One region of the Actimicrobium sp. CCI2.3 genome, then DNA from elsewhere that is predicted to be linked to it. Evidence: predicted binding sites of a transcription regulator. Region 1 holds the regulator's gene; the other holds the start of a gene.
What was found. Region 1 encodes sigma-54, which starts transcription at its own class of promoters, with help from an activator protein. Its sites were predicted from a motif close to TGGCANGNAANCTGCTTT; they were not measured.

Region 1 (5,688 bases):
CAGTTCGCCACCTTGTATGCCGCAGCCGGGAGCCTGGCCAGCTTTCGCCAGAAGCGCGATGGCGGCGCTGACCTGTGGATCGAAGGAGAAGCCGAGCGCATCGAATACGATGGCAAGACCGAACTGGTCAAATTGTTTTCAAGGGCGAAGATGCGCCGACTCAATGGCACGACGCCAACCGACGAAGTCGAAGGCGAATTCATTTCGTACGATAGTCGCAGCGAATTTTTCTCGGTCAATAACACGCCGGCAGGACAGGACAGCAAGGCCGGTGCCGGACGGATCAAGGCCGTGATCCAGCCGCGCGCACCCGCCACTCCGGACACCCAAAAATGATCAACGCCCTAGCGACGCCTGCTGATTCCTTCATCGATAACAGCAGCAAACTCATCGTCACCGGCCTGAAGAAAAGCTATGGCATCCGGCAAGTCGTCAGCGATGTCTCGCTCGATGTCGCCAGCGGCGAGGTGGTTGGCTTGCTCGGACCGAACGGTGCAGGCAAGACCACCTCGTTCTACATGATCGTCGGCCTGGTGCCTTCGGATGCCGGTGAAATCCGCCTTGATGGTGTCGATATCTCGCGTCTGCCGATCCACCAGCGGGCAGTGCTGGGACTGTCTTACCTGCCGCAGGAAGCGTCGGTCTTTCGCAAGCTGACCGTCGAAGAAAATATCCGTGCCGTGCTGGAACTGCAGGTTGACGAGCAGCGCAAGTCATTGACCAAGAAGGTCATCAATGAGCGCCTCGACACCTTGCTGCAAGATCTGCAGATCGAGAAGCTGCGCGACAACCAGGCGTTGTCGTTGTCCGGCGGCGAGCGCCGACGCGTGGAAATTGCCCGCGCGCTAGCCAGCAACCCGCGCTTCGTGCTGCTCGATGAACCGTTCGCCGGTGTCGATCCGATTGCCGTCATCGAAATCCAGCGCATCGTGCGCTTCCTGAAAGAGCGCGGCATTGGCGTCCTGATCACCGACCATAACGTGCGTGAAACACTGGGCATCTGCGATCGCGCCTACATCATCAACCAGGGAGCGGTACTGGCCAGCGGAAGACCGGATGCCATCATCGCCGATGAATCGGTGCGACGGGTCTATCTGGGCGAACACTTCCGGATGTAGGCACAGTCAACGATGAAACAATCCCTCCAGCTCCGTACCTCCCAGCATCTTGCGCTCACCCCGCAACTGCAGCAATCGATTCGTCTGCTGCAACTATCCACACTGGAACTGCATCAGGAGCTCGAGCAAATGCTGACCGACAATCCGCTGCTGGAGCGACTCGACGATCCGCTCGATCACTCGGTGCGCCTGTTGGCCGATGGCGCACTCGGGGCCGATGGCATTCGCCAGCAAGGTGCCAGCGAAGACGCCAACGCCGCACCGTCGCCATCCGAATCGGACGCTCCGGCATCGGACCAGGTCGATGCCGGCGACGCCACGCCAAGTACCGATTCTGACTGGAGTTTCGACGATGTCGCGCGCACTTCCAAAGCCCCGGAAGACGACGATGCGCGACCCCAGCTTGAGGCGCACGAATCGACGCTACGTGAATTTTTGCTCGAGCAGATGCGCGTCACGGTAAGCAATCAACGCGACCGTGCACTGGTCGAATTGATGATCGATGCACTCAATGAAAATGGCTACCTCGAAGACACGCTAGACGCCATCTTCGAGCGCTTGCCAGCTGAACTGGAGATCGAGCCTGAAGAGCTGACTATCGCTTTGAAACTGCTACAGAGTTTCGATCCACCCGGCGTTGGCGCACGCAATGCGTCCGAATGTCTGGCACTGCAAATCAAGCGCTTCCCCGACATCGCCATGGTCACCCGACGCATGGCGTTAGCCATCGTCGACAACCATCTGACACTGTTTGCGCAGCGTGATTTCAGCAAGCTCAAAAAAGCCCTCGACTGCGATGATGAAGACCTGCGCGAAGCCCAAAGTGTGATCCGCCAGTGCAACCCGCATCCGGGCGCGATCTTCGGCGGCGGTACGTCCGATTACGTGGTGCCGGACGTGATCGTCAAGCGCACCAAGGGCGGCTGGCAGGTCATGCTGAACCATGATGTGATGCCGCGACTGCGGGTCAATGCGATGTACGCCAACATTCTCAAGCAAAGCAAAGGGGATGGATCGCTCACGTCACAGCTGCAGGAAGCCAAGTGGCTGATCAAAAATATGCGCCAGCGATTCGACACCATCCTGCGCGTCGCGCAGGCCATCGTGGAGCGACAGCGGAACTTTTTTTCGCATGGAGCGGTCGCCATGCGCCCCCTTGTTTTGCGCGAAATTGCTGATACACTCGGTCTGCACGAGAGCACTATCTCCCGTGTGACCACCCAGAAATACATGCTGACTCCACATGGCATGTTCGAGCTAAAGTATTTTTTTGGCAGCCACGTTGCCACTGAAACAGGCGGTGAAGCCTCTTCAACGGCAATACGGGCACTCATCAAACAATTGATAGGAGCCGAAGACCCGAAGATTCCATTTTCTGACAGTAAAATCGCAGACATGCTGGGAGAACAGGGTATGGTGGTAGCAAGGCGTACGGTCGCAAAGTATCGCGAAGCCCTGAAAATTCCCCCCGTCAACCTGCGCAAGGCCCTGTAGTTTCTGTAGTTTCTGTAGTTTCATTTGTCGTGTTGTACTGTCGCTGTGTTCGAAGCACCCCATCCGTAGCGGGTCCGGCTCCGAACCTCCATCGGCATTATTCAAAGGAGCGCTGTATGAATCTCACAATCAGTGGACATCATCTCGAAGTGACCCCTGCCATTCGTGAATATGTGCAAAGCAAGCTTGAGCGTATCAAGCGCCATTTCGACCATGTCATTGATATTGCCGTCATCCTGACGGTAGAAAAACTCCCGGAAAAAGAAAAGCGGCAGCGAGCAGAAATCAACCTGCATCTGCGCGGCAAAGACTTGCACGCCGAGAGTATTGCGGAGGACTTATATGCCGCAATTGATGCGCTGATCGACAAGCTCGATCGCCAGGTCATCAAGTACAAAACCAAATTGCAGGATCATCAGCACGACGCCATCAAGCACATCCCTGAACCGGTTGTTGCCATCGTTTCCTCCTGATCGAACCCGCTGCCGGGCAAACTGGCACATTCCACTTAGGGCGCATTGATTGCGCCCTTTTTGATTTCATGCAATTGACTTGTGCACAACCGAATACGAATCCCGACCATGACCGCACTCATCGACACCCAGATCAAGAACACGACCGGCCAGATCACACTGGATCGCCCCAAGGCCCTCAACTCGTTATCGCTCGCGATGGTGCGCGACCTGACGCGTATCCTGCTGGACTGGCGCGACAGTGCGACGGTGCACGCCGTGCTGATCAGGGGCAGCAGCGAAAAAGCATTTTGTGCCGGTGGCGATATCCGCTTTTTCCATCAGGCCGGTACGTCCACCCCGCAAGGCGGCAGTGCTGCGCTGGAAGATTTTTTCACCGAAGAATATGCCCTCAACCATCTGATCCATTTTTATCCGAAACCCTGGATCGCCGTACTGGACGGCATCGTCATGGGCGGTGGCATGGGGCTGGCGCAAAGCGGTGTGCAGAACCGGCTTCGCATCGTTACCGAACGAACAAAAATGGCGATGCCAGAAGTCAATATCGGCTTGTTCCCGGATGTTGGCGGCAGCTATTTCCTGTCGCGCACGGCAGGACAACTTGGCACCTACCTCGGGGTCTCCGGCGAGATGATTGGGGCTGCCGATGCACTCCATGCGGGACTGGCTGACCTGTTCCTTCCGTCCAGTGCCTTGGCGGGCCTGCAGGAATTAGTCGATCAGTTTTCCGGTGGTGACCTGCGTGCAGCGATCCGTGCCTATGCCGAACCGTTCGCCATCGCTTGCGATCCGGCGGGCAGCAAACTGGCGCAGAATCAATCGCGCATTGCGCAGCATTTCGGATTCGATTCGGTCACGCAGATCGCCGACTCACTGGCCGGTGACGAGTGTGCGTTCGCACAAGCGACCCTGGCGACGATGCAGAAACGCTCACCGCTGATGATGGCCGTGACCTTGCGGCAGTTGCGATTGGGTGCCGCACTGGATCTGGCAGGCTGTCTGCGCATGGAGCGCACGATGGTGCGGCATGCATTTACGCGAGGCGAAGTCATCGAAGGCATTCGTGCGGTAGTCATCGACAAGGACAACCAGCCGCGCTGGCAACCGGCCGACCTGACGCACGTCACTGAGGCGATGGTGGAGGACTTCTTTACACCAGCCTGGCCTGCTCACGCGCACCCGCTGCGTGAACTCATCGATCAGTGACAGCCGCGCTCTTGCAGGTCTGTCGATTCAGAGTTCGTCCATCATGAACAGTCGCCGGTGCTCACGGATCGCATAGCGGTCTGTCATGCCGGCGATATAGTCCGCCACCTTGCGCACCTGACTGGTGGTATCGCCTTCACGAAACTCGTAATCCGGTGACAGCAGGCCGGGCTCGGCCATGAAGGCGGTGAACAGATCGGTGACGATGCGGCGTGCCTTGCTGGTCATGCGATTGACCAGATAATGGCGATACAAGTTCTCCCGAAGGAATTGCTTGAGCAGCGTCGCCTGGGCGTGCATCTCCGGTGAAAAGGCGATCAGAGGCGGTGCATTGCGCACATCATCGACGCTGTCCAGCCGGACTTCCCGGATGCGCTCGCGCGAGGTATCAATCAGGTCAACCACCAGCGCATTAATCATGCGGCGTATCGTTTCACTGATCGCGCGGCGACCGCTGATACCCGGATAAGCCTGTTCGACTTGATGCCGATGACGCGCATACAAGTCGATCTGATCGAGTTGTGCTTCGCTGATCAAACCGGACCGCAGCCCATCATCAATGTCGTGGTTGTTATAGGCAATTTCATCGGCCAGGTTAGCCAGTTGCGCCTCCAGCGTCGGCTGCTTCTTGTCGAGAAAGCGCTGGCCGATCGCACCGAGCGTGCGGGCATTGACGGCGGAACAGTGCTTGAGGATCCCCTCGCGCGTTTCAAACATCAGATTGAGACCGTCGAAGGCGCCGTAACGCTCTTCCAGCACATCGACCACCCGCAAGCTTTGCAGGTTGTGTTCAAAGCCACCGTAGTCGGCCATGCAGGCATTGAGCGCATCCTGACCCGCATGCCCGAATGGCGTATGACCGAGATCGTGCGCCAGCGAGATCGCTTCGATCAAGTCTTCATTGAGCCGCAAATTGCGCGCCACCGAGCGGGCGATTTGTGCCACCTCGATCGTGTGCGTCAGGCGCGTTCGGAACAGGTCACCTTCGTGATTCACGAACACCTGTGTTTTGTACTCAAGCCGACGAAAAGCAGCGCAATGGATGATGCGGTCGCGATCACGCTGAAATTCGGAGCGCGAGGTCGGTGCCGCTTCGGCAAACTTGCGGCCGGTCGATCCGGCGGACCGGGCGGCATACGGTGCGAGCACCAATTCCTCATTCATCAATTATTCTCCTTGTTGGTCAGCAGGCACGCTGCACGCAGGCGTGCAGTGTCTGGGCCAGGATTGAATCAGGCACGTTGCGGATCAATGCCTTGCCCAGTGGTTGCAACAGGATAAATTTGATCGCCCCGCCTTCGTTTTTTTTGTCCACCTGCATCAGCTCCAGCCAGGTAGCTAACCCGAGGTCAGGCGCGATGACCGGCAAACCGGCGGCACCGACAATGCGTGTCAGG
Region 2 (5,688 bases), on a different contig from region 1:
GAGAGGATAATTCCTTTGTCGCAAAGGAAATCTCACATGCCTGGCGCTTCAATCTCAAGGAAGGGAAAATTCAACCAATTCCAACTAATAGCGTTACTTGCGAGGGTGAGAATGCCGACTAAGATTTCTAACGAATAAGGTTAGATCGTGCGAAGCCACGATCTGAACCGGTTGTTGGACGAGCCCGGCTCCTGCCGTCGCAAGTCCCACCGGCAGCAACCATGGTCAGCATTTTTTTCGCAGGGGCATCGCGGAAATGACACTGACCACGCCCAGCAGCAACGCTCCCCCGAAAAATGTCGCCCGCTGATTAATAACGCGACAGAGCCAGCAATAACGCCATTCCTTTTGCCATACTCACGCGCGAAGCGGCAGAGGGATGGCTGCGCGCCCTATCCTGCAGCGGGTCGTCGGCCTGCAGTTTTTTATAGAAACTGACGAAGTCGGCGGACGACCAGCCGGCCAGATGCGCCAGTGTCATGCCGATCTGATCGGCCTCGGTTTCTTGAATACTGGATAAACTGCCAAGCTGTATTTGTAATGGCAGCTCCAGGTCGAGTCGCTCCGACAAGATAGCGAGTGTGCTTTCCGGCTGCGGATTAATAAGGCGTGCTTCGGAAAGTGTTTCGCGATGGTGTTGAGCAAGGGCATGGGCAACCTCGTGACCAATCAAGGCCGCCAGTTCACCGTCGTTCAGGTCGAGCCGTCGAACGAACTGACTGCCAACAATCATTTTGCCGCCAGCCATGCAATAGGCATCGATATCGGGCGTACTGCTGGTGTGCAATTCCCACTGCCAGTTTTTTACTTTGGGTTCCAGGATGGCGGCGGCACGCAGGATCGTGGCGGCAACCCGCTGGGCGCGTTCCGTCATGGCGTCATCGTCATCGATCTGATGGGCGTCAGTCAGCTCCTGTAGCAATTGTCTGTAGTGCACCGCCGTATGCTGCTGTAACGCATCCTCAGAGAAGGCCAGTTCTTGCCACCTTCCCGTTTCGGGAACTTGTGCAAGCGCACTGGCACACAAGCAAATGACAGCAATAAAGCCAAGTCGGTGGAGAGTCATTTTGTCCCTTTACGTGCGGAAAGGAAAACAAGGGCAATGCTGGTCATGCTGTTACAGAAGTACGTCGCTACAGGCAGCACGCCAAAATCGGATTCGTTAAAAGCGATGCTGCGTGCGTGGTGTTACTTGATACCGTGATGGCTGGTTTGGCTGGTCTTTAACTGGCGAAGTTGCTGCCACAGTGACGCATATCGACAAGCATTCAGCGAATTAAAAATGGTGCGTCTGAATGAATAGTATGACTTTTGGTTTCTGCCGCGAAAGTAATAGTCAGTATTTTTCAATGTGTTGCGGAAATAAGGTATTCCTGCACAAGCAGTTCCTCAAGCGGGGCAGAGGATGCCCCTCACCGTTATGGCAAAACCAGCCGCGATTGGCGTTACGCCGGATGTTGAAAAAATTGGGTCGACAAAGGTGGTGGTGCCGATCAGCTGCCTCAAGCGCGCGGCGCTTCCAGTTCGGCCAGCGGCCAGCGTGGCCGGACCGTGAAGGCGTAATCGCGTACCGCCAGCGTCGGGTCCTGCGCCAGCCGCAAGCCACCGGCGAAGGCAATCATCGCGCCGTTGTCGGTGCAAAATTCCAGCTCCGGGTAATACACCCGGAAGCGTTTTTTCAGGCCGGCTGCATTGAGCGCATCGCGCAGTTGCCGGTTGGCTCCGACGCCACCGGCCACGACCAGCCGGTTCAGGCCGGTGTGCTTGAGTGCACTCAGTGATTTGGCCACCAGCACATCGACCATCGCATCGACAAAGCCGCGTGCGATGTTGGCCTTGTCCTGTTCGCAGACATTGCCCGGATGGTTTTTGACCACCGTCAGTACGGCGGTCTTGAGTCCGGAAAAACTGAAATTGAAATCCTTTGAATGCAGCATCGGCCGTGGCAACTTGTAAGCCAGCGGGTCGCCGAACTCGGCCATCCGTGAAATCGCCGGGCCACCGGGATAGCCGAGTCCGAGCAATTTGGCGGACTTGTCGAACGCTTCGCCAGCTGCATCATCGAGAGTTTCACCGAGCAGCGTGTAGCGGCCGACGCCATCGACGCGCATCAATTGCGTGTGACCGCCCGACACCAGCAGCGCAATGAACGGGAACGCCGGCGGATCGCTGGCTAGTAACGGCGAGAGCAAATGGCCTTCGAGGTGATGGATGCCAAGCACCGGTTTGTCCAGCGCCAGTCCGAGACCGCAGGCAACAGCAGCGCCCACCAGCAGCGCACCGGCCAGGCCGGGACCTTGCGTATAGGCGATCGCATCAATGCGGTCACGCGTCAGCGCCGCCTCGTCCAGTACCTGTTCGAGCAACGGGATGGCGCGCCGGATGTGATCGCGCGAGGCCAGTTCGGGGACGACGCCACCGTATTGCTCGTGCATCGCGACTTGCGAGTAAAGCGCATGCGAGAGCAGGCCGGCGGTGGTGTCGTACAAGGCCAGGCCAGTTTCATCGCAGGAAGATTCGACGCCGAGAACAATCATGGTGGGAGCAGGGGCGGGATGGGGAAGAGCGCCATTGTAAGGGATAGGTGCCGCAGTGCCGCCGTGTCCCCGCAGGCACTGCGATGGGGCGACGCACAATCGTGGCGCAGTAATGACCCGCTTTCGATCAATTCTTTACGTGATTTGGGGCAATCTGGCTGGCATACCAATTGCAATAAGAGACACAGCGCGGCGCTGATTGCAGAGCCGTAATGCGTCTTTTATGTCGATCTCCAGAGGATTTCATGACCAGCAAACTTCCGCACCCCGGCCTGAGCCGTCGCAGCATTTTGAAAGCCGGTGCCGTCGCCAGTGCCAGCGCCTTCGGCGGACTTGCTACGCAAGGCGTCTGGGCTGCTGGCTCCGACAAGCCAGAAAAAGAAGAGGTCAAGGTCGGCTTCATCCCGCTGACCGACTGTGCGTCGGTGGTGATGGCGTCGGTCCTTGGCTTCGACAAAAAATACGGCATCAAGATCGTGCCGACCAAAGAATCCTCCTGGGCCAGCGTGCGTGACAAGCTGGCCAATGGCGAACTCGATGCAGCTCACGCGTTGTATGGCTTGATTTATGGCGTGCATCTGGGTAACGGCGGTGCCAAGAAGGACATGGCTGTCCTGATGACGATTAATCAGAACGGCCAGGCCATCACGCTATCGAAAAAACTGGCCGACAAGGGGGCCGTCGATGGTGCCTCGCTGGCCAGGCTAATGCAGACCGACAAGCGTGAATACACCTTCGCCCAGACTTTTCCGACCGGCACCCATGCGATGTGGTTGTACTACTGGCTGGCGGCCAATGGCATCAACCCGATGAAAGATGCCAAGGTCATCACGGTACCGCCGCCGCAAATGGTCGCCAACATGCGGGTCGGGAACATGGATGGCTTTTGCGTCGGTGAGCCGTGGGGCCATCGCGCGATTGTCGATGGCATCGGTATCACTGCCACCACCACGCAGGACATCTGGAAAGACCATCCGGAAAAAGTCCTCGGCACCACCGCCGAGTGGGTCAAGAAATATCCGAACACAGCCCGCGCACTCACCGCTGCAGTTCTGGAGGCCAGCCGCTGGATTGATGCCTCGCTGTCGAACAAGAACAAGATGGCCGACACCATCGCCGAAAAGTCGTATGTCAACACCTCGGTCGACGTGATCAACCAGCGCATTCTCGGGCGTTACCAGAATGGTCTGGGCAAGACCTGGGACGATCCGAACTGCATGCACTTCTTCAGCGACGGCGCAGTCAATTTTCCGTACCTGTCGGATGGCATGTGGTTCCTGACCCAGCACAAGCGCTGGGGCCTGCTCAAGACCGATGTTGATTACCTCGCGGTGGCCAAGGAGATTAACCGGATCGACGTCTACAAGGACGCCGCCGCGATGGCCAAGGTCAGTGTGCCGAAAGACGCTATGCGCTCCAGCAAGCTGATGGATGGCACGGTCTGGGACGGCAAGAACCCGCAAGCCTACGCCGCTTCCTTCAAGATCAAGGCCTGAGGAACTCACCATGCGTGCCGTCATCGACTCCTTCAATCATGCACCGGCCGAGCCGGCCAAGCCCGCTTCGGCGACCGCCATGCCAACCACGACAGAAAGCACGCGCCGTCGCGCCGTCGGCGCGGACGTGCCGCGCGCTGCCCCGCGCAAGTCGCCACTGCGGCCAGTGGTGATGGCCTTGTTGCCGCCACTGGTCGGACTGGCATTGCTGGTACTGCTGTGGCAAATCGTGGCGTCGCGCAATGCCGGTTTTCCGACGCCGATGGTCACGCTGCAGGAAGCGATCAAGCTGTTTTCCGATCCGTTCTATCGCAACGGTCCGAACGACCAGGGCATAGGCTGGAATATCCTGGCATCGCTGCAACGCGTCGGCATGGGTTTCGGTCTGGCCGCCGTGGTCGGCATTCCGTTGGGGTTTGCGATCGGTCGCTTCAAGTTCATGGCCGGCATGTTCGGGCCGATCATCAGCTTGCTCAAGCCGGTGTCGCCACTGGCCTGGTTGCCGATCGGTCTGCTGGTCTTCAAGGCGGCCGACCCGGCGGCGATCTGGTCGATTTTCATCTGTTCGATCTGGCCGATGATCATCAATACCGCTGTCGGCGTGCAGCGCGTGCCGCAGGATTACATGAATGTGGCGCGGGTTCTGAATCTGTCGGAATGGAAGATCCTGACCAAGATTCTGTTTCCGTCAGTGCTGCCATACATGCTGACCGGTGTGCGACTGGCCATCGGCACAGCCTGGCTGGTGATCGTCGCAGCGGAAATGCTGACCGGCGGTGTCGGTATCGGTTTCTGGGTCTGGGATGAATGGAACAACCTCAACGTACCGCACATCATCATCGCCATCGTCGTCATCGGCGTGGTCGGATTGATTCTCGAACAGGCACTGGTGGCCCTGGCGCGGGCCTTCACTTACGAAGATGCAGGGAGCTGAACATGAACGATAAATTCATCGAGATCCAACACGCCAGCATGGCCTTTGCCGTCAAGAAGGGCAGTTATCAGGCACTGGTCGACGTCAATTTGCAGGTGGCCAAAGGCGAATTCATCACGCTGATCGGTCACTCGGGCTGCGGCAAATCGACGCTGCTCAACATGATCGCGGGCCTCACCATCGCGACCGGCGGCACGCTGCTATGTGCCAATCGCGAAATTGCCGGCCCGTCGCCGGAACGCGGCGTCGTGTTCCAGAACCATTCGCTGTTGCCGTGGCTGACCTGTCACGACAATGTCTACCTCGCGGTCGAGCGTGTCTTCGGTGCGCTCGAACCCAAAGCACGATTGCAGGAACGTACTCGCGCCGCGCTCGCCCTGGTCGGGTTGACCCATGCCGAACACAAGCGTCCGAACGAAATTTCCGGCGGCATGAAACAGCGCGTCGGCATTGCGCGCGCGTTGTCGATGGAGCCGAAAGTCTTGCTGATGGATGAGCCGTTCGGTGCGCTCGATGCACTCACGCGTGCGCATCTGCAGGATGAATTGCTCAAGATCGTCGCTGCCACCGGATCGACCGTGGTGATGGTCACGCATGATGTCGACGAGGCAGTGCTGCTGTCGGACCGCATCGTGATGATGACCAACGGACCCTCGGCCACTATTGGTGACATCGTGTCGGTTGAGCTGCCGCGCCCGCGCGAACGGGTAGCACTGGCCGC

Region 2: the regulator sigma-54 is predicted to act here: its motif matches at 2,697-2,714, upstream of QN370_RS16815 (CmpA/NrtA family ABC transporter substrate-binding protein).

Annotation. Positions count from the first base shown of each region.
Region 1 covers NZ_JASJWR010000011.1:26,009-31,696, reverse strand. The annotation lists gene lptA (lipopolysaccharide transport periplasmic protein LptA) at 1-336, shown strand, start outside; gene lptB (LPS export ABC transporter ATP-binding protein) at 333-1,118, shown strand; gene QN370_RS08075 (RNA polymerase factor sigma-54) at 1,131-2,612, shown strand; gene hpf (ribosome hibernation-promoting factor, HPF/YfiA family) at 2,729-3,085, shown strand; gene QN370_RS08065 (enoyl-CoA hydratase/isomerase family protein) at 3,194-4,291, shown strand; gene QN370_RS08060 (deoxyguanosinetriphosphate triphosphohydrolase) at 4,319-5,455, opposite strand; gene aroKB (bifunctional shikimate kinase/3-dehydroquinate synthase AroKB) at 5,475-5,688, opposite strand, start outside.
Region 2 covers NZ_JASJWR010000033.1:286-5,973, forward strand. The annotation lists gene QN370_RS16805 (M48 family metalloprotease) at 311-1,027, opposite strand; gene tsaD (tRNA (adenosine(37)-N6)-threonylcarbamoyltransferase complex transferase subunit TsaD) at 1,503-2,537, opposite strand; gene QN370_RS16815 (CmpA/NrtA family ABC transporter substrate-binding protein) at 2,783-4,033, shown strand; gene ntrB (nitrate ABC transporter permease) at 4,044-4,967, shown strand; gene QN370_RS16825 (ABC transporter ATP-binding protein) at 4,970-5,688, shown strand, end outside.